DNA from 2 places in the Cupriavidus malaysiensis genome. Region 1 is predicted to be linked to the other one. Evidence: riboswitches for the same ligand, from Rfam matches in the RefSeq annotation. Region 1 holds a riboswitch; the other holds the start of a gene.
What was found. A riboswitch is a leader RNA that binds a small molecule or an ion and turns the genes downstream of it on or off. The one in region 1 is predicted to bind cobalamin.
Positions count from the first base shown of each region.

Region 2: another riboswitch for cobalamin. It lies ahead of BKK80_RS17290 (TonB-dependent receptor domain-containing protein); the one in region 1 lies ahead of BKK80_RS26685 (HoxN/HupN/NixA family nickel/cobalt transporter).

Region 1 is NZ_CP017755.1:1,610,034-1,620,295, forward strand. It holds gene BKK80_RS26680 (serine aminopeptidase domain-containing protein) at 1-653, opposite strand, end outside; gene BKK80_RS26685 (HoxN/HupN/NixA family nickel/cobalt transporter) at 853-1,923, opposite strand; cobalamin riboswitch at 2,227-2,515, opposite strand; gene BKK80_RS26690 (enoyl-CoA hydratase) at 2,791-3,702, shown strand; gene BKK80_RS26695 (ABC transporter substrate-binding protein) at 3,839-5,038, shown strand; gene BKK80_RS26700 (acyl-CoA dehydrogenase family protein) at 5,101-6,249, shown strand; gene BKK80_RS26705 (winged helix-turn-helix domain-containing protein) at 6,313-9,045, opposite strand; gene BKK80_RS26710 (thioesterase family protein) at 9,273-10,208, shown strand.
Region 2 is NZ_CP017754.1:3,822,611-3,832,872, reverse strand. It holds gene BKK80_RS17320 (SIMPL domain-containing protein) at 1-554, opposite strand, end outside; gene BKK80_RS17315 (sulfite exporter TauE/SafE family protein) at 689-1,519, opposite strand; gene BKK80_RS17310 (EVE domain-containing protein) at 1,565-2,059, opposite strand; RNA gene ssrS (6S RNA) at 2,175-2,392, opposite strand; gene BKK80_RS17300 (cell division protein ZapA) at 2,650-2,991, opposite strand; gene BKK80_RS17295 (hypothetical protein) at 2,988-3,302, opposite strand; cobalamin riboswitch at 3,519-3,739, shown strand; gene BKK80_RS17290 (TonB-dependent receptor domain-containing protein) at 3,826-5,727, shown strand; gene BKK80_RS17285 (FecCD family ABC transporter permease) at 5,749-6,753, shown strand; gene BKK80_RS17280 (ABC transporter ATP-binding protein) at 6,750-7,622, shown strand; gene cobO (cob(I)yrinic acid a,c-diamide adenosyltransferase) at 7,648-8,304, shown strand; gene cobT (nicotinate-nucleotide--dimethylbenzimidazole phosphoribosyltransferase) at 8,355-9,392, shown strand; gene BKK80_RS17265 (adenosylcobinamide-GDP ribazoletransferase) at 9,471-10,247, shown strand; gene BKK80_RS17260 (histidine phosphatase family protein) at 10,232-10,262, shown strand, end outside.

The DNA of each region.
Region 1 (10,262 bases):
CGCGCCGCGGGCGTGGCGGTGCGGACATGGCGGGCGAAGGCACGCATGCCCCGCTTCGATTCGGCCTTCTCGCGCGGGGTGCCGGGCGCGCTGGCGATGCTGTGCAGCACGTCGTCGAGGAACCATCGGCCGCCGCCATTGAAGGCGATGGTGGCCGAGATGCGATCCGAGCGCGCCGCCAGCAGGTGCGCGACCACTGCCCCTTCGCTGCCGCCGAGGGCCACCACCTGGCGATAGCCGTGCCGGCGCAGCACGTCGGCGATGACGGCGTCCAGGTCCGCGGCGCGTTGTGCGAGGCTGTCGTGCCGAACATAGGCAAGCGGGCAATCCGCGCGTGCGGGATCGTCGCTGTAGGGCAGGCTGGCATCGATACCGTACTTCTCCACCGTCAGGATGTCGGCTGCCGGCATCACCCGCGCAATGTAGGCGCGGATCGCCTCGACCCGGGTCACGCTGTTGCAATCCGAGCCCTGGATCACCACCAGCAGTTGGTCCGCCTGCGCGGAGGCATCGCGCTGGTCGAGGTAGAAGCGGATCCGCGAGCCGTCCGCACGGGCCAGGTCCTGGCTCCGGTCCGCTTCCTCCGCCTGTGCCCATGCGGACTGCAGCAGGCAGGCCAGCGCGCAGGCAAGTATCCGCAGCTTGGATTTCACCGGTTCTCCCAGGGCATGGAACTGTCGTCGAAGGGGGAGACTATAGGCCGCCGCGGAGCGGGAGCCGCGGACATTGCCGCGGTTTGGGAGGTATCCCGCGTCATCTTGAGATGGTTCCGCACCATGCCGCAGGCGGCATCGCACCGGCTCCGGGAGCGGCCGCTTCCTCTCCACCTGCACGCCGGCTTTGTCATGGCACTCACCCCAGCTTCACCTCGATCTCGTCATAGCGCTGCACGCGGTACACCACCATCGAGACCAGCCAGCTCAGCACGAACACGCCGATGATCACATAGCCCAGCATGCCGAAATGTGCGTTGAGCGCGCCGACCACGTCCCACAGGCCGCCTTCCAGGCCGAGCTTGTCGGCGATCAGGCCGAGTGCTTCGATGCCGCCGATGACCACCGCGACGATCACCGAGACCAGCGTGATGGTCATGTTGTAGTAGAGCTTGCGGATCGGCTTGGTGAAGGCCCAGCCGTAGGCGCCGAGCATGAGGATGCCATCGGTGGTGTCGACCAGCGACATGCCGGCGGTGAACAGCGCCGGGAACACCATGATGGTCCAGAACGGCACGCCCTTGGCGGCTTCCGCGGCGGAGAGGCCGAACAGGGCCACCTCGGTGGCGGTGTCGAAGCCCAGGCCGAACAGCAGGCCCATCGGGAACAGGTGCCAGCTGCGGCTGGCCAGGCGGAACAGCGGGCGGAACCAGCGCGCCAGCACGCCGCGCTCGTTGAGCAGCAGGTCGAGGTCCTGGGCGCGCAGCGTCTCGCCGCGCTTGACGGCGCGGAAGGCACGCCAGACCGAGACCAGGATCAGCAGGTTGAAGAAGGCCAGCAGGAACAGGAACAGCGCCGAGACGCTGGTGCCGATCAGGCCGCCGACCGCCTTCATCTCGCCGAAATGCGATTGCAGGGCGGCCGCCGCGATGGCGATGCCGATCGACATCAGCGTGACCACGGTGGAATGGCCGAGCGAGAAGAAGAAGCCCACCGCGACCGGCCGCTTGCCTTCGGCCATCAGTTTGCGCGTGACATTGTCGATGGCCGCGATATGGTCGGCGTCGACGGCGTGGCGCAGCCCCAGCGTATAGGCCAGCACGGCGGATGCCAGCAGCACCGGGTGGTCGCGGAAGGCGGCCAGGGCCCAGATCCAGGCCCCGGCATTGGCGGCGATCAGGATCGCGTAGAGCGCCACGGTCTTGCGGCGCACGTCGGTGGCTTCGTCATTGAAGATGCTGGCGATCAGGCGGAACGGGTGGGCTGGCATGGGGCGCAGGGCAGATGCGGGGTCAGGGAGCGAAGAGACGGTGCCGAAGCGGGGCGGGCATGCCTGCCCAGGCAGGGAGGCCATGAGAAGCGCCGCGACGGCGGCGGGGTGTGCTGGGCGCGCGGGCGGCGCGCCGAAGGGGCTGGCTTGCGGTCTGTCTTCATCGTGTCGTGCCCGGGCATCCCCGCCCGGGCGTGGCAACTGGTGCCGGAAAGGACGATGAAGCCGCGGCCGTGCGCGGGGCATGCCCCGGGGCTGCCCCGCGGCAGGGCCCGGCACGACACCCGGCCGCCCGTCCGCGGCTTCGGTGGTCGAAGTCAGGCCGGTATCCGGGCTGGCAGGCGATGCGCGCGGTGGGCGCCGCGTGCGCGTGGGGGATGGCCGCCTTCCCGCGCTGGCGCGCAGTGGCTGCCGGCACCAGGCCGGCGTGGCGATCCCTTGACCTGCTTACCGTTGCGGGGGCAGCACAGGCATTGCCGCCAGCGTCCCGAGTCCGCGCATGCAAGACTCAAGCCATTGGCGTTGGCGCACCTGTTTCCCGTTTAACCCGCGCCGCTGGCGTGGCGCGGGCACCTGTCATCGTGATCGGTAAATCACGCGCATTGTAATGGCGGGTGGCGCATGCCGCCAGCGCCGTGCCACGCGCTCCGGTGCGCCATGGCGGGCCGGGCGGCGCCGGCCTTGCCGGCCATGTGTTCTTGCAGGGTGGGGCGGGCGCGGCCCGGTTCGTGTTCCCCCGAGCCGCCAAATCGTCGTTTCGGACGACGCCCGGCGCCGGGGCGCTGCCGAGAATCGTCGTAACCGGCCAGGGCCGGCAGACAGACCGCCGGCGCCAGGCCAGGCGGCGGGATCCACCAGGAGACAGGCATGCGGGCGCCCGCGGGCGCAGGACTTCGTGCGCCGGCGAACGGCGGCACGCCGTCGCGCATGCCCGCTTCCGTCTTCGGCGAGGCAGGCATCGTGACGCAAACGCATTCCACAGACCCCGGGCAGCACAGCGAGGCGGCTTCCGTGCTGGTCGAGATCGATCCGGCCGGCTATGCGGTGCTGACCCTGAACCGGCCGCAGGCGATGAACGCATTGTCGGTGGCGCTGTGCCGGGCGCTGGCCGAGGCGGTGGCGGCGCTGCGCGACGATCCGCGTGTGCGCGTGCTGATCCTGACCGGCAGCGGGCGTGCCTTCTGCGCCGGGCTGGATCTCAAGGAACTGGCGGCCGGGCGCGAACTGTCGGCCTTCGTCAGCACCAGCGATCCGGTGCGCGTGCTCGGCACCTTCCGGGGGCCGGTGATCGGTGCCATCAATGGCGCGGCCATCACCGGCGGCTTCGAGCTGGCGCTGGCCTGCGACATGCTCATCGCCTCCACCGAAGCACGCTTCGCCGACACGCACGCACGCGTGGGCATCGTGCCGGGCTGGGGTTTGTCGCAGAAGCTGAGCCGGCTGGTCGGCCTGGCCCGGGCCAAGGAGATCTCGCTGACCGGCAACTTCGTCGGCGCGCAGGAGGCGGAACGCATCGGCCTGGTCAACCGCGTGGTGGCGCCGGAGACGCTGCTGCCGGCCGCCCGGCGGCTCGCCGAAGACCTGTTGTCGGCGGTGCCGGAGATGCTGCCGGAGATGAAGCAGCTGATCGACGAGGGCTATGCGCTGCCGCTGGGCGAGGCGCTGGCGCTGGAGCGCCGGCGCTCCAGCGCGTGGAGCCAGGCCATGCCGCGCGAGGAGATCGCGCGGCGGCGCGAGGCCGTGCAGCAGCGCGGCCGCGCGCAGGCGGCGGGCGGCTGAGCGGAGGCCCTGGCGGTGGGGCCGGCAGCGCGCAGGGACGGGACGGCAGGCGATGGCAGGCGCCGGCAACAGGCGCCGCAACCAATGCAGCGGGCAACGCAACAACCACGAGGAGGAAGGCATGGCGAAGCGGAAGATGGCGGCAGTGGGCAGGTGGCTGGCGGCGGCGGGACTGGCCGGCCTGGCTTGCCTGGCGCAGGCGCAGAAGGCCTACGATACGGGCGCGAGCGACAGCGAGATCAAGATCGGCAACACGGTGCCGTACTCGGGGCCGGCATCGGCCTACGGCACGGTGGGCAAGGCGGCCGCGGCCTACTTCCGCAAGGTCAATGCCGAGGGCGGCATCAACGGGCGCAAGATCCGCTTCGTCTCGGTCGATGACGCCTACAGCCCGCCGATGACCGTGGAGCAGACCCGCAAGCTGGTCGAGCAGGAGCAGGTGCTGCTGATCTTCGCGCCGCTGGGCACGGCCAGCAATGCCGCCACGCAGAAATACCTGAACATGAAGAAGGTGCCCCAGCTCTTCGTCAGCTCGGGCGCCCACCGCTGGGGCGATCCGGAGCATTTCCCGTGGACCATGGGCTGGAACGTCAGCTACCTGACCGAAGGCCATATCTACGCCAGGCACATCCTCGCCAACCGGCCGCAGGCGAAGATCGCGATCCTGTACCAGAACGACGAGTTCGGCAAGGACATGCTGCGCGGCTTCCTCGACGGCCTCGGCGACAAGGGCAAGGCGCTGGTGGTGGCGCAGGCCAGCTACGAGCTGAGCGATCCCACGGTGGACAGCCAGATGATCAGCCTGAAGAGCTCGGGCGCCGACACGCTGGTCGACCTGTCGACGCCGAAGTTCGCCGCGCAGGCGATCCGCAAGGCGGCCGCGATCGGCTGGAAGCCGGTGCACTACCTGGCCAATGTGTCGAGCTCCGTGACCGCGGTGCTCAAGCCGGCCGGGCTGGACAATGCCAAGGACATCCTCTCGGCCGCCTTCGTGCGCGACCCCTCCGATCCGCGCTGGCAGGGCACCCGCGAGCAGGCCGACTTCGCCGCCTTCATGAAGCAGTACTACCCGGAGGGCGACGCCAGCGACGCCTTGAACGTCACCGGCTATTCGATGGCGCAGACCATGGTGCAGGTGCTCAGGCAGGCCGGTGACAACCTGACGCGCGCCAACATCATGAAGCAGGCCGCCAGCCTGGACATGACCCTGCCGATGCTCTACCCGGGCATCAAGCTCAAGACCAGCCCGACCAATTTCCACCCGCTCGCCGGCATGCAGATGGTGCGTTTCAACGGCAGCGGCTACGACCCGGTCGGCGGCGTGATCGGGCAGTAGCGCCCCCTATCACGCCTCACGCCGCCGCGCCGCCAGCAGCCATTCAAGGAGACCAGACAGTCATGGCAATCGAGTTTCCACGCTCGTGGATGAACGAAGAACTGACGATGTACCGCGACACCGTGGTGCGTTTCGTCGAGAACGAGATGGTGCCCGGCGACGAGGCGGCGCGCCAGCGCGGCCACGTCGGCCGCGAGATCTGGCGCCGGGCCGGCGAACTGGGCCTGCTGTGCGCGGACATTCCCGAGGCCTATGGTGGCGGCGGCGGCGACTTCCGCCACGAAGCGGTGTTCTACGAGGAGATGGCGCGGCGCAGCCTGACCGGCATGGCCGCCTCGGTGCACAGCATCGTCGCGCACTACCTGCTCAACCACGGCACCGAGGCGCAGAAGCAGCGCTACCTGCCGCGCATGGCGCGCGGCGAGCTGGTCGGCGCCATCGCCATGACCGAGCCGGGGGCCGGCTCCGACCTGCAGGGCGTGCGCACGCGTGCCGAGCGGCAGGGCGACGGCTATGTGATCAACGGCGCCAAGACCTTCATCACCAACGGCTACCTGGCCGGCCTGGTGCTGGTGGTGGCCAAGACCGATCCGGCGCAGAAGGCCAAGGGCATGTCCATCCTGATCGTCGAGACCGAGGACCGTCCCGGCTACCAGGTGGGCAAGGTGCTCGACAAGATCGGCCTGAAGGCGCAGGACACCTCCGAACTGTTCTTCGACAATGTGCGCGTCGGCGCCGACTGCCTGCTGGGCGGCGAAGAGGGCAAGGGCTTCTACCAGTTGATGAGCGACCTGCCGTACGAGCGCCTGATCATCGGCGTCACCGCGGCGGCGGCGATGGAGGGGGCCTACGAGGCCACGCTGCAGTACACGCGCGAGCGCGAGGCCTTCGGCCAGCCCATCGGCCAGTTCCAGAACACGCGCTTCAAGCTGGCCGAGATCGCCACCCACGTCACGGTGGCGCGGGCCTACATCGACCGCTGCGTCGAGGACATCGTCGCCGGCCGGCTCGACACGGTGGGCGCCTCGATGGCCAAGATGTGGGCCAGCGAGCTGCAGAACCGCGTGATCGACGAATGCCTGCAGCTGTTCGGCGGCTATGGCTACATGAACGAGTACCTGATCGGCCGCATGTATGTCGACGCGCGTATCCAGCGCATCTACGGCGGCACCAGCGAGATCATGAAGGAGGTGATCTCGCGCGCGCTGTAGGCCGGGCAGGCGCCGGTGCGCCGGCGCCGCGGCACAGGGTCGGCGCGGCTGCGGATCAGCGGATCAGCGGATCAATTCCAGGCGGCGCGCGATGGCCACTGCCTGGGTGCGGTTCTGCGCGTTCAGCTTGCCGTTGATATTGCGCAGGTGCGTGCGCACCGTGCTGTCGGAGACGAACAGTTTCTCGGCCAGGGCGCTGTTCGAGTAGCCCTCGGCGACCAGGGCCAGCAGGCGGATCTCCTTGGCGGTGAGCGGCTCGACCAGGGCAGGGCAGTCCGGCGGCAAGGCCGCCTCGCCGGGCCCGGCGCCGCCGCATGCCTGCGCCAGCCGCTGCAGGTAGGCCCGGAAGATCGGGTCGGCGCCGGCGCCGGCCCCTTCTTCCTGCGTCATCGCTTCCACCTGCCGCACCAGCAGGGCGGCGTCGCCCCCTTCGTCGGCGAACAGGCGCACGAAGCCTTCCGCGCAGCCGTTGCGCAGCGCGCCGGTCATGGCCGCCAGCGCGGCCGGGGCGTCGCCGGCACGGGCCAGCGCCATGGCTTGCAGGACGCGCAGCTTGAGGGCGCGGCGGAAGCGCCGGCTGCGCACGGCGGCGTCGATGCCGTCGGCCAGGCGCGGCAGCGCCGACGCGGCGCGCCCGGCGGCGACCAGCCAGCGCAGTTCGGCCATCTCATGGGTCTGGAGATCGTGCGCGGGCAGGCGCAGGCGCGCCACGCGCGCCCACAGCGCGGCATCGTTGGCACGCTCCAGTTCCTCGCGGGCGCCTTGCAGGTGGCCTTGCATGGTCAGCAGGTGGGCGCGTTCCAGCTTGGCGCTGCTGACCACGCGCGGCAACTGGCGCTGGTGGCCCAGGTACTCCAGCTCGGTCAGGCAATGGAAGGCCTGGTCGACGTCGCCGTGGTGGAAGGCGATGCGCGACAGCAGCATATAGCCCTGGATCATGTGGTCGGCGAGGCCGGCATCCCTGGCCAGCGGCAGGTAGACCTGGAGCAGGTGCCGGGCCTGGTCGAGCTCGTCGGCCTCGTAGAGGCTGGCGGCGTACAGCACGCCGGCCCAGGCATTGCCGCCGGTATGGCCCTGCGACGCCGCATGGGTCGCGCCGACGGCGATGCGGAAGCGCGCGGTGGCCTGGCGCAGCCTGCCCTCCTCGAGATCGGTCAACCCGCCGACCGACTCCGAGTACATCTTGATGAAGTGGCTGGCCGCCGCGCCCGGGCTGCTGCGCGCGGCATCGAGCAGGCGGTGCGATTCCTGGTACTCGCCCATCACCGCCGACAGGTAGGCCATGCAGTTGGACAGCACGCCCTCGGCGAAGCCCTGGCGCGCCGGCATGTGGCGCAGCGCCTCGCGGCCGAGCGCGAAGGCCTCCTCGGCCTGGTCCATCACCGCCAGCAGGAAGGGCTGCAGCGCCAGCACGTGCGGCCGCACCTCCGGGTCCGGGTCGGCGGCGCAGCCGTAGCCGTCGAGCCTGGCCTGGGCCTCGTGCGGGCCGTGCGTCAGGCACAGGGCCCAGACATGGACCACCTGCAGCAGCGGGGAGCCGGCGATGCAGGCGGGCGGGATGGCGCCGAACCAGCGCGTCAGCAGGCGCATGCGGCCGCCCTCGAGCAGGGCAATGGCGTGCCGGGCCAGCAAGCGCACCGCGTGGTCGAAGCTGCCGCCTTCGAGCGCGTGGTCGATGGCCGGCACCGGCCGGCCGTGCGCCTCGTACCAGTGCGCGGCGGCGCGGTGCAGGCGCCGGCCCTCGTCGGGCAGTTCGCGCTGGAGCTGGGCGCGCAGGAAGTCGGCGAAGAGGCTGTGGTAGCGGTAGCTCGGCGCGTCGCCTTCCATCGGCGTCAGGAAGAGGTTGTCCGCCTCCAGCCGTGCCAGCATGGCGGCGCTGTCGACACCGGGCAGCAGGTGGTCGCACAGGCCGGCGTCGAGGTGCCGCAGGATGGCGGTGCGCAGCAGGAAATCCCGCACCGGCGCCGGCTGGCGTTCCAGCACGTCTTCGGCGAGGTAGTCGGCCAGGGCCTGGTTCGAGCCCGAGAAGCGGGCGATGAAGCGGTCCCGGTCGCGGTGGTCGTCGCGCCGTTCCAGCGCCAGGGAAGCCAGCCACAGCGCGGCCGGCCAGCCCTCGGCCTTGCCGTGCAGGCGCGCCACCTCGTCGTCGGGCAGCGCGCTGTCGCGGCGGCGGTTCAGCAGTTCGGCCGTTTCCGGCAGCGAGAAGCGCAGCAGGGCGGCGTCGATCTCGAGCAACTGGCCGCGTGCCCGCAGCCGGCCCAGGCCGAGGTCGGGCAGGCCGCGCGAGCCGATCACCAGGCGTCCGCCGCGCGGCAGGCCGTCGAGGATCTCGCGCACCAGGCGCAGCACGGCGGCCTCCTGCAGGGCCTCGAAATCGTCGAGGAACACAGCGAAGGGCGCGGTGCGCGCGGCCAGGCCCGCCATGATGGCGAGCGCCATGTCGGCCGGCGAGCGCAGGCCCGCGTCCGCCATCGCGGGGGCCGCGGCGGGTGCGTCCGCCGCCATGCCGCCGACCGCGGCGGCGAGGCAGGCGAGGAAACGGGACGGGTCGTTGTCGGCGCCATCCAGGGTCAGCCATGCCGTGTCGACGCCGCTGGCTTCCAGCAGCGAGCGGCACTGCACCATGGCGGTGGTCTTGCCGAAGCCGGCCGGCGCCCGCACCAGCACCACCCTGGCGGCGCCGGCGGCGCGCACGCGTTCCCGGATCTCGCCGCGCGCCACCTGGGCGACACTGGTGGTGGGCGGGCTGAGCTTGCTGGTGAGCGGGGTACGGGACGGGTCGACCGGGCTGGGCATGGGCAGGGTGAGGGGTTCCGGGCCATCGGGAAGCACGCGGCGGCGGCCCGGCGTGCCCGAGCATACAACGAGCGCGGCGTTCGGCCACGTCGCACAGCAGCATGGCGTGGCCGGCGCTCGCGGCCAATCGTCTTAAGCGACGATGTGGCGGCGCGCGGCGCTGCCTAACATGGCAGGCATCCTGCGCGGCGTATGCCGCCCCGCCTCCGCCCCTACTGCCTGCGAGCATGAAGAACGATTCCTGGCGCCAGGACCTGGCCTCCTACCGGCTCCGCTTCGAGCTGCCCACCCGCTACGCGGATGTCGACGCCGAGCGGCACGTCAACAATGTGGCGGTGCAGACCCTCCACGCCGAGGCCCGCTCGCGGCTGCACCTGTCGGTATTCGGCTGGGAGGCGTGGCAGCCGCTGACGGCAACCGTGCGCACGCGCGCGGTGCGCACCGATTTCCTGCAGGTGACCTACTATCCGGCGCCGGTGACCTGTGGCGCCGCCCTGGTGGAGGTGGATGCATCCGGCTACACGCTGGCACTGGGGCTGTTCCAGCAGGGGCGCTGCGTCGGCGTGCAGTCGTGCCGCATCGGCGCCTGGCGCGACGGCGAATGGCGGCCACTGCCGGCGGCGGTGCGCGAAGCGATGCTGGACTTCGGCCCCGATGCGGTGATGGCGGCCGGCCTGCCGGGCGGCGCGCCGGGCCCCGGCGCAGGGGACGATGCCGATGGTGGCGGTGCCGAGGCCGGCGGCTATCCCTGCGCGGACCGGCTGACCACCCGCTTCGGCGACCTCGACGCCGATGGCATGCTGAGCGAGCTCGCGCTGGCGCGCTACTTCGAGCAGGGGCGCTCGCACCTGCTGCTGGCGCTCGGGCAGGACTGCGGCGCGGACCTGCGCCACGGGCCGGTCGGCATGCTGATCGCCAGCACCGGCGCGCGTGTGCTGCGCCAGGTGCGGCCGGGCGCCGAGATGACGCTGGCATCGGGCGTGGTGCGCATCGGCCGCACCTCGGTCGTGCTGCGTACGGCGGTGTTCCAGGGCGAGGCCTGCGTCGGCATCGCCGACAACGTGATGGTCTTCATCGCGCGCGCCGATGGCCGGCCCACGCCGGTGCCCGCCGCGCTGGCGCGGCGGCTGGAAGGCCTCGCCTGCGCCGGCCTGCCGCGCTGAACCGGCCGGCCACGGCATTTCCCCCCAAACCAAAGCGCAGCGGCGCTGCCAGGA
Region 2 (10,262 bases), on a different replicon from region 1:
CGGATGGTGTAGCTGCCGTAGCCGAACAGCCTGGCGGTGGCCTGCGCCTTGTCGCGGAAGCTGGACACGGCCTGTTCGACCAGCTTGGTCTCGGCGGCCTGGCGTGCTTCGCGCGACAGCGAGAAGGCGATGCTCTGCACCTGCATCTGGCTGGCCAGCTGGCCGGCCAGCTTGGACACGGCGGCGAAATCCCGCGATTGCAGCACGACCTCGGCACGTCCGCGCCAGGCATTGATGCGGCCGTTGCGGTCGGTGGTCGGGTGGATGGTGAATCCGCCCGATTCCGCCTGCACGCCCGCGGTGCGCTTGGCCTGCGCGATCACCTCCTGCGCGCGCGCCGACAGCGCGGACGAGATTGCGGCCGGCTCGCTGCCTTCCTGTTCGGCTGCGAGCGTCATGCGCACGGTGTCGGTCGGCACATCGGTGGCGGCATCGGCGGACAGCGACAGCACGCCCGCAGGGGCCGGCAGGCCCTCCGCATGGACCGGTCCGCCCTGGGCGGCGGCGACCATGGCCGTGGAACCCAGCAGGGTGGCGGCGATCATTTTCTTCATCTTGTTCTCCCGTTCGAAGTCACGCGTGTTCAGACGCGGGATGGCGGCCAACGTTCCGTGCCGGCCATCCCCACCTTGTATCGACTTGTATCCGGGCGGACCGAGGCGGCCGTCATGCAGCCGTCACGCGGGCGCTATGCCTGCAGGGCCTGCAGCCCCTTCCACAGCATGTAGCCGGCCAGGCAGGCAAGCAATACAGCGAAGGCGCGGCGCAGCTGCGCCACGTCCATGCGGTGCGCGGCGCGCGCGCCCAGCGGCGCGGTCAGCACGCTGGCCGTCGCCACCACCGCCAGGGCCGGCAGGTAGACGTAGCCGAACGATCCCGCCGGCATGCCTGCCAGGCCGAGGCCGCTCCACACGTAGCCGATCACGCTCGCCACCGCGATGGGGAAGCCGAGCGCGGCGGAGGTGGCCACCGCATTGTGGATCGGCACGTTGCACCAGGTCATGAAGGGCACCGAGACGAAGCCGCCGCCCGCGCCGACCAGGCTCGACACGAAGCCGATCACCGTGCCGGCGCCGACCATGCCGCCGGGCCCGGGCAACTGGCGCGAGGGCGCCGGCTTGCGCGCGCGCAGCATCTGCAGCGCCGAGAAACCGACGAAGCCGGCGAACAGCAGCGACAGCCAGCCGGTCTTGAGCGCGGCGAAGACCTTGCCGCTGCCGATCAGGCCGCCCACCAGGATGCCCGGCGCGAGCGCACAGGCTAACGGCCAGCGTACGGCGCCGCGCCGATGGTGGGCCCGTACCGACGACAGCGAGGTGAACAGGATGGTCGACATCGCAGTGGCGATGGCCATGTGCACGATGACCTCGGCGGGAAAGCGCAGCACGGTGAAGAGCAGCGTCAGGAAGGGCACCATCATCATGCCGCCACCCACGCCGAGCAGTCCGGCGCAGAAGCCGGTGAAGGCGCCGAGCAGCAGCAGGGCGGGAATCAGGACGGGCAGGTCGGCTAGGCTCATGGCCGGGAGCGGGGGCTCGGCGGAAGGGGCGCCATGCGGCGGGCGTCAGCGCATCAGGCGCGTGGTGATGTAGCGCCATTCGGCCGGGGTCACCGGCGTGATCGAGAGCCGGTTGCCGCGCCGGAGCACGACCATGTCGGCCAGCGCCTCGTGCGCGCGCAGCTCGGGCAGGGAGATCAGCGCGCTCTTCTGCACGAAGCGCACGTCCACCAGCATCCAGCGTGGCGCTTCCGGCTTGGAGGCGGCGTCGTAGTAGTGGCTGGCCCGCTCGAACTGCGTCGGGTCAGGGTAGGGCGTCGAGCAGACCTCGGCCAGGCCGGCAATGCCGGGCTCCGGGCACGAGGAGTGATAGAACAGCACGCCGTCGCCGACGCGCATGGCATCGCGCATGAAGTTGCGCGCCTGGTAGTTGCGCACGCCGGTCCAGGGCAGGGTGCCCCGTTCGGCGAGCGTGTCGATGCTGGCCTCGTCTGGCTCCGATTTCATCAGCCAGTACTGGCGGGCGCGGGTTTCGGCGGCGGGCGTGGCGGAACGGCTCATCAGCAGATCCTCTGGTGGCGCGGCGGCGGGCCGCAAGTGACGACCGCCGAGCCGGCCGCAGGCAAGAACGCAGGCAAGAAAAAAGGCGGTGGTCTGCACCACCGCCTTGTTGAAGGGGGTCCCCGCCTCGGCCGCTGGGTCGGCATCCTGAACCCAAGTGAGGTTCAGAGTGGCTGCGGAAGTCGCATTTCGGGTACATCACCCACTCAGGGAGTCCAGGCTCGGCCCGGACTATGAATGTTGTGACGCGCTCGCCCACGCGACATGATCCCGCACCATGCAATGCATATCGGTTCAAGGAGTTTATGACCCTTACGAACCAGGCAGGGAAACTGTCAAACGTCTGACTTTCGAAGATCACCCGGAGCGGAGCACCAAGTGCGATGTCAGACGTTTGCCGTTTCTAACTAGGATGGGATGAGAACGGCGGCCAGGCGCGGTAACCCGACCATTTTGCTGCACCTGTGTGGCGTCGTGCAGTCTGGCTACACTATACACCGCACTGTCTCGCAGACCAAGCCCGTCGTACCGGACCGTTACATTTTGCGCACGGTGCGCGACATCCGCTCCACATCCCGCCGCGGCCGGCTTCAGCTCCGCGCGGCCGGCGCGTCGGTTCCCACGTGTGCGTACTGCCGCAGTGCCTCGTCGGCACGCTCGTTGAGTTCGCGGATGCGGGCACGTACGGCGTCCACCGGGATCGCGCCTTCCTCCTGCTGCTTGCGCTGCGCCGCCAGCAGGTCGGAGGCGAGGCTGATGGCCGCCATCACTGCCACACGCTCCACACCCTTGGCGCCGCCGCCGGACTTGAGGCGGGTCATGCGCCCATCGACCAGCGAAACCGCCTCCAGCAGCGCGGCCTCGTTTTCTGCCGCGATGGCGAAGCGGTAAGCCTGGCCGGCGATATTGACTTCGACTTGCTTGTTGCTCATGCATGTTCTCCGGAGGCTTGCTGCCGGGGCTGGGCGGCTTCGCCCTCGCCGAGCAGGTCGAGCTGGCGCGCATCGCCTGCCGTGGGCAGCTTGTCGAGGATGGACTGGATGCGCAACTGCGCTTCCTCGATCTTGATGTTCAGCAGCTCGCGGTCGGCCGCCATGGCCTCGCGCTCGCCGCGCAGTTGGTCGGCTTCGGCACGCAGGCGTCCGATCTCCTCGCGCAGCCGCTGGTTTTCCGCCGCCAGGGTGTCCGCGTGATGCAGCACGCGGCCGATCTTGGCGGCGAGTTGTTCGAGTTCGTTGAGCATAGTGCCTGTCGGGTGCATGGTGTCGGAGTATCCGGATTCTAGCCCAAGCGCCGCCATGCCAGCGATGCGCGAGGCGCCGTTGTGACCCCGCAACCGCGGCGAAGTTGCCAGCATTGTATTGGCATCGCCCTTGCAACGTCGGCCAACCGCCACCGTGGCGGCGGTTCCGCGGCGCGCATTGACGCTGGCGGGGAAACTGCCTACACTCGCGCACGCTTCAGGTGCTCGCCCCCTCGTCGCCACGCGGGGGCAGTTCAACGGGAAACAGGGAGCCGCACCGACGCCAGGTCGGGACGGGCCAACCTGTGCTGCCCCCGCAACGGTAAGCGACGCGAATCCGCATCCCGGTTTCGCAAGGCCGGTCAACCAGCCACTGGGTCCACATGGGCCCGGGAAGGCGGCCGTGCTGAGGTCGCCAGCCCGGATACCGGCCTGGACGCGGGCGGCCGCCCTTGTGCGGCACGCTTCATCGCCATTCGGCCCGCGGGGGAACGGGCCCGGCCGTCTTTCCTGCCCCTACGTTATGCGTTCATCGCTTTACAGGTTGAATCGCCCGGCACTGCCTCCGGCGCGATCGTCCTTCGCCATCGTATTCGCGACCCTTGCCACGTCCGCCCTGACTTCTGCGCATGCTTACGCGCAGTCTGCAAGCGAGCAGCCTGCCACCCAGCTCGCACCGGTGGTTGTCACCTCGACGCGCACCGCGCAGCCCATTACCGACGCGCTCGCGCATACCACAGTCGTGACGCGGGACGACATCATCAACTCACAGGCGCCGGATCTGCGTACGCTGCTGCGCAGTCAGGCCGGCGTTGAGTTTGCTACCAACGGCGGCATGGGGGCCAACACCTCGCTCTATCTGCGTGGTGCCAATTCCAACCAGGTGCTCATCCTGATCGATGGCGTGCGGGTGTCCTCGTCCAGCACGGGTACTGCTCAACTCGCCAACATCCTGCCCGACCAGATTGACCACATCGAAGTTGTGCGGGGCAACGTGTCAGCGCTCTATGGATCAGACGCCATTGGCGGCGTGGTACAGATCTTCACGAAGAGCGGTGCGGGCCAAGCGCCGGCGGCCAATGCGCAAGTGGAATACGGTAGCAACAATACGAGGCAGGGCGCCGTGGGCTACGGAGGGCAGGTGGGCGATACCTCGTTCAACCTGGCCGGTTCCGCTTTCAAGACCGATGGCTTCTCGGCCATCAATACGCGCCAGGCGCCGCGCGCGAATCCAAACGACAATCCGTATGAGAACCAGAGCGTGTCGGGTCAGGTGAAGCATCGCTTCACGCCTGACTGGGATGCCGGCCTCAGCGGCTACTACTCCAAGAGCAAGCTGTCCTTCGACAGCGCATCCGGGCGTCCCACCGACGACAACCGCACCAACAGCGAGTTGTACACCGCACAGGCCTTCGTCAACGGTAAGTTGACGCCGGACTGGGCGACACATTTCAGGCTGGCGCAGAGCGAAGACCGTAGTGACACTTTCCTAAATGGCGTTCAAAACGGCGCCTTCTATACGCGTAACCGCCAGTTCAATTGGCAGAACGAGTACGCGCTCGCGGCCGCGCACACCTTGATGTTCGGTACGGACTACCTGCAGCAGGCGCTCGACGCCAGCGCCTACGGCAGCTCATTCAGTCCTTCGCGTAATGTGTTCTCTGTGTTCGGCGGCTATGACGGGCGCATCGGCAGGCACCAGTTGCAGTTCAACGCACGCAATGACCATTACTCGGACTTTGGCAATCAGGCGAGTTTCCGCGTCGGCTACGGTTTCCAGCTGACCGAGGCGCTCAAGCTGATTGCCAGCGTGAGCAATGCCTTCCGCGCGCCGACCTTCAATGAACTGTACTACCCTGGTTTCGGCAATCCGAACCTGCGGCCTGAGCGCGCGAAATCTGCCGAGGCCGGCTTGCAATACAGCACGGCGAACGCAGGGCTTGTGCGCGTGACCGCTTTCGAGACCCGCTACGACAACCTGATCGTCAACACCACGCTGCCCGGCGGCCTGCTTGCGCCGCTGAACGTGAACAAGGCCAAGGTGCAGGGTGTAGAGGCATCGTGGCGCGCTACGCTGTGGGGCACCGACGTGGGGGCCAGCGTCACCTTCCAGAACCCGGTCGACGAGCAGGCAAATGCGCAATTGTTGCGCCGCGCGCGCCGCCACGTCGCGTTGGACCTGGGCCGCAACTTCGGCAACTGGCGTTTCGGTGGGGAATGGCTGTTGTCGTCCGCGCGCCTGGATACCGGCTCGCGCACGCTGGGCGGATACGGTATCGTCAACCTCAACGCCCGCTACAACATCAACAAGCAATGGTTCGTCGCCGCCCGCGTGGAAAACCTGTTCGACAAGAACTACCAGCTTGCCTATCCCTACAACACGCAGGGCCGGGCCGGCTTTATCACGCTGGGCTGGCGCCAGTGAACGCGGCCGCCCGGGGGGCGCATGCCTGAGCTGCGCCGCGCCCTGCGGATCTGGGGCGTGCTGGCGCTGGCCGGCGCGGCCGTGTTCGCGCTGTCGCTGGCGCTCGGCAGCGTCTCGCTGGCGCCCGCCGAACTGTGGCACGCGCTGGCCGATGGCGCCGGCACCGCCGGTGCCATCGTGCGCGAGCTGCGCCTGCCGCGCGCGGCTGCGGCCTTCGCCTGCGGCGGCCTGCTGGCGCTGGCCGGCGCGCTGATGCAGGTGCTGCTGCGCAATCCGCTGGCCGAGCCTTATGTGCTGGGCGTGTCCGGCGGGGCCTCCACCGGCGCGCTGCTGGCCATGCTGCTGATGCTGCCCTGGTGGATGGTGCAGGCCGGCGCCGCCGCCGGCGCGCTCGGCTCGATGCTGCTGGTGGCGGCGCTGGCGCGCCGCGACCTGCTGCATCCGCAAGTCCAGGGCGGCCACCAGGAGGCGGGTACGCGGCTGTTGCTGACGGGGGTCATCCTGGCCGCCGGCTGGGGTGCGCTGATCACGCTGATCCTGTCGGTGGCGCCGGAATCGCGCTTGCGCGGCATGCTGTTCTGGCTGACCGGCGACCTGGGCGGCGCGGCGGTGTTCTGGCCGGCGCTGCTGGCGCTGGCGGCGGGACTGCTGCTGGCCATGCCGATGGCGCGCGCGCTCAATGTGATGCTGCTCGGCGAGACCGTGGCGCAGTCGCTCGGCGTGCGTGTCGGCCTGGTGCGCCTGGGCGCCTTCCTGGTGGCCTCGCTGGCGATCGCCGCGGCCATCACCACGGCCGGCTCGATCGGCTTCATCGGGCTGGTCGTGCCGCACCTGGTGCGGCTGGCCTGGGGCAACGACCAGCGCCTGCTGTTGCCGGCTTCGGCGCTGCTGGGCGGTACCTTGCTGATGGCGGCCGACCTGGCCGCGCGCACGGTGATCGCGCCGGCGCAACTGCCGGTGGGCGTGATCACGGCCTTGCTGGGCGTGCCGACCTTCCTCTTCCTGCTGCTGCGGAGGCCGCGATGACGCACCCGAGCCATGCCCCGGCCGGGGCCGCCGACACGCCCTGGCGGCAGCCGCTGGCTGCCTGCCCGGTGCTGACGGCGCGCGGCCTGTCCCTGCGGGCCGGGGCGCGCGAGCTGCTGCCGGCGCTCGACCTGGAGATCCGGCCGGGCGAGCTGTGGTGCCTGGTTGGGCCCAACGGCGTCGGCAAGTCCACCCTGATGGCCGTGCTGGCCGGCCTGCGCCGGCCCGACGGCGGCGCGGTGGCGATCGACGGCCAGGCACTGGGCGAGGTGTCGCCGGCCGTGCTGGCCAGGCAGCGCGCCTACCTGCCGCAGACCGTGCATGACACATTTTCGATGCGCGTGCGCGACGCCGTGCGGGTGGGCCGCTACCCGCACCTGGCCGGCTGGGGCTTCGCCCGGCGCGAAGACGAGCTGGTGGTCGAGGCGGCGCTCGCCGCGCTCGACCTGTCCGGCCTGGCCGCGCGCGACGTGCTGACCCTGTCGGGCGGCGAGCGCCAGCGCGTGGCGCTGGCCGCGGTGCTGGCGCAGCAGGCGCCGCTGCTGCTGCTCGATGAGCCGGTGTCCCATCTCGACCTGCGCCACCAGATCCTCGTGCTCGACACGCTGGCCGCGCTGGCGCGCGCCGGCAGCCACGCCGTCTTGGTGATCCTGCATGACCTCAACCTGGCACGGCGCTATGCCAGCCACGCGCTGCTGATGGCCGAGGATGGCCGCGCGCTGCACGGCCCGGCGGCCGAAGTGCTGACGCCCGGACATTGTTCCACCGCACTGCGCACGCCGATCGTCGCGGTGAGCGATGGATACCGCACCGCGCTGGTTGCCGACGGCCACCCCGACGCCGCGCCGGACGGCCACGGCACCCGCTAGACTACCTGGATTCCGCAGAACCGATATGACGCAAGCAGAACACGAAGAGAACACGCCAGGCACCCCCGACACCCCCGACGACGCGGGCCGCGATGCGCGCCACAAGGCACGCATGGTGCGCAAGAAGGAGGTGGTGGATGCCAAGATCGCCGCCGCCCAGGCCGAACGCGGGGTCATCGTCATCACCACCGGCAATGGCAAGGGCAAGTCCAGCTCGGGCTTCGGCATGGTGGTGCGGGCGCTGGGCCATGGCATGCGCGCCGGCGTGGTGCAGTTCATCAAGGGCGCTTTTCCCAGCGGCGAGGAGATGTTCCTGCGCCGCTTCCCGGATGTCTGCGCCTTCCACGTGATGGGCGAGGGCTATACCTGGGAGACGCAGGACCGAGCGCGCGACGTGGCCAAGGCCGAGGCCGCCTGGGAGATCGCGCGCGGCATGCTGCGCGACCCCGCCATCAGCCTGGTCCTGCTCGACGAGTTGAACATCGCCCTCAAGCTGCACTATCTTGACGTGGACCGCGTGATCGCCGACCTGCGTGCGCGCCCGCCCATGCAGCACGTCGTCATCACCGGGCGCGGTGCGCCGCCGGCGCTGATCGAGGCGGCCGACACGGTGACCGAGATGGCGCCGGTCAAGCACGCCTTCCAGCAAGGCATCAAGGCGCAGAAGGGCATCGAGATGTAGCCCGGGCGCCGGCAACCTTTTCCGCAAGAGCCATAGCAAGAGCCTTACCCATGCAGCTTCCCCACATCGCCCCGCTCGACGCCTCGCTGCGCCCCGTGCTGCAGGCCGCCATCGACGACAAGACCAAGCCGCTCGGCGCCCTCGGACAGCTCGAGACGCTGGCGCTGCGCCTCGGCATGATCCTGGGCGGCGCCAAGCCCGAGCTCAAGCGTCCGGCATTGCTCGTGTTCGCTGCCGACCACGGCATCGCCGCCGCCGGCGTCAGCGCCTATCCGCCCGAGGTCACGGCGCAGATGGTGCGCAACTTCGTCGCCGGCGGCGCGGCCATCAACGTCTTCACGCGCCAGCACGGCATCGCGCTGGAGGTGGTCGATGCCGGCGTGCGCGCGCCGCTGCCGCCGGCGCCGGGCCTGGTCAATGCGCGCATCGCCAACGGCACGCGCAATTTCGCCGAGGTGCGCGCCATGGACCCGGGCCAGCTGGAGCTGGCCTTGACCACCGGCATGGCACGCGTGCTGAGCCACGCACGCCTGGGCAGCAACGCCATCGCCTTCGGTGAGATGGGCATCGGCAATACCTCCTCCGCCGCCTGCCTGATGAGCCGGCTGACGGGGACGCCGATCGAGCAGTGCATCGGGCGCGGCACCGGCCTGGACGACGCCGGGCTGGCGCACAAGCGCGAAGTGCTGGCCGGCGCGCTGGCGCGGCATGCCGACGCGGTCGAGCCGCTCGATGCGCTGGCGGCCTTCGGCGGCTTCGAGATCGCCATGATGACCGGCGCCTTCCTGGCCGCCGCCGCCAGCCGCATGGTGATCGTGGTCGACGGCTTCATCGCTTCGGCCGCGCTGCTGGTGGCGCAGCGCCTCGAGCCCGCGGTGCTGGACTATTGCGTGTTCTCGCATTGCTCGCATGAGCAGGGCCATCGCGCGCTGCTGGCGCACTTCGGTGCCCAGCCGCTGCTGGCGCTCGACCTGCGCCTGGGCGAGGGCACCGGCGCTGCGCTGGCGTGGCCGCTGCTGGTCTCGGCCACGGCCTTCCTGCGCGAGATGGCCACCTTCGGCAGCGCCGGCGTGAGCACCGCGGGATGAGCGCCGCGGGGACCGTCGCGCTGCAGCCGCCGTGCGGCCCGGCGACGGTGCCCGGGCATGCCGGGAAGGCAGGTGCCGATGGCTGATGAACTGCGCTATTTCCTCACCGCGCTGGGCTACTTCACGCGCTTGCCGCTGCCGGCGCCGCTGGCGCGCTGGGTCGGTTTCGCGCCGCACTACCTGAACGCGGCTGCGCGCTACTTTCCGCTGGTCGGCCTGCTGGTCGGCGCGCTGGGCGCGCTCACGACCTGGGGAGCCCTGCAGTGGTGGCCGCCCGCGGTGGCCGTGCTGCTCGGCATGGCGCTGACGTTGCTGCTGACCGGCGCCTTCCACGAGGACGGCCTGGCCGATTGCGTCGATGCCTTCGGCGGAGCCTTCGCGCGCGAAGACGTGCTGCGCATCATGCACGATTCGCGCATCGGTGCCTTCGGCGCGATCGCGCTGGTGCTCGCGCTGCTGCTCAAGTGGCAGTTGCTGCTGGCGGTCCACGCGCGCGGCGGCACGCCGGTGCTGCTCGCCGTGCTGGTGGCTGCGCATGGCGCCAGCCGCGCGCTCGCCGCCAGCTACCTGGCCACGCTCGACTATGTGCGCGCCGAAGGCAAGGCCAAGCCGGTGGCGCAGCGGCTGGCCGGCTTCGGTCTGGCCTTCGCGCTGGCCTGCGGGGTGCTGCCGCTGCTGGCCCTGGCGCCGGCCTTCGCCGCGGCCGCGCTGCTGGCCTTGCTGGCGCTGCGCTGGAGCCTGGGGCGCTATTTCGTACGTCGCATCGGCGGCTATACCGGCGATTGCCTGGGCATGGCCCAGCAACTCGCCGAACTACTGATCTACCTGCTGGCGGCTGCATGGACGTGGTCCTGATCCGCCACGCGCGTC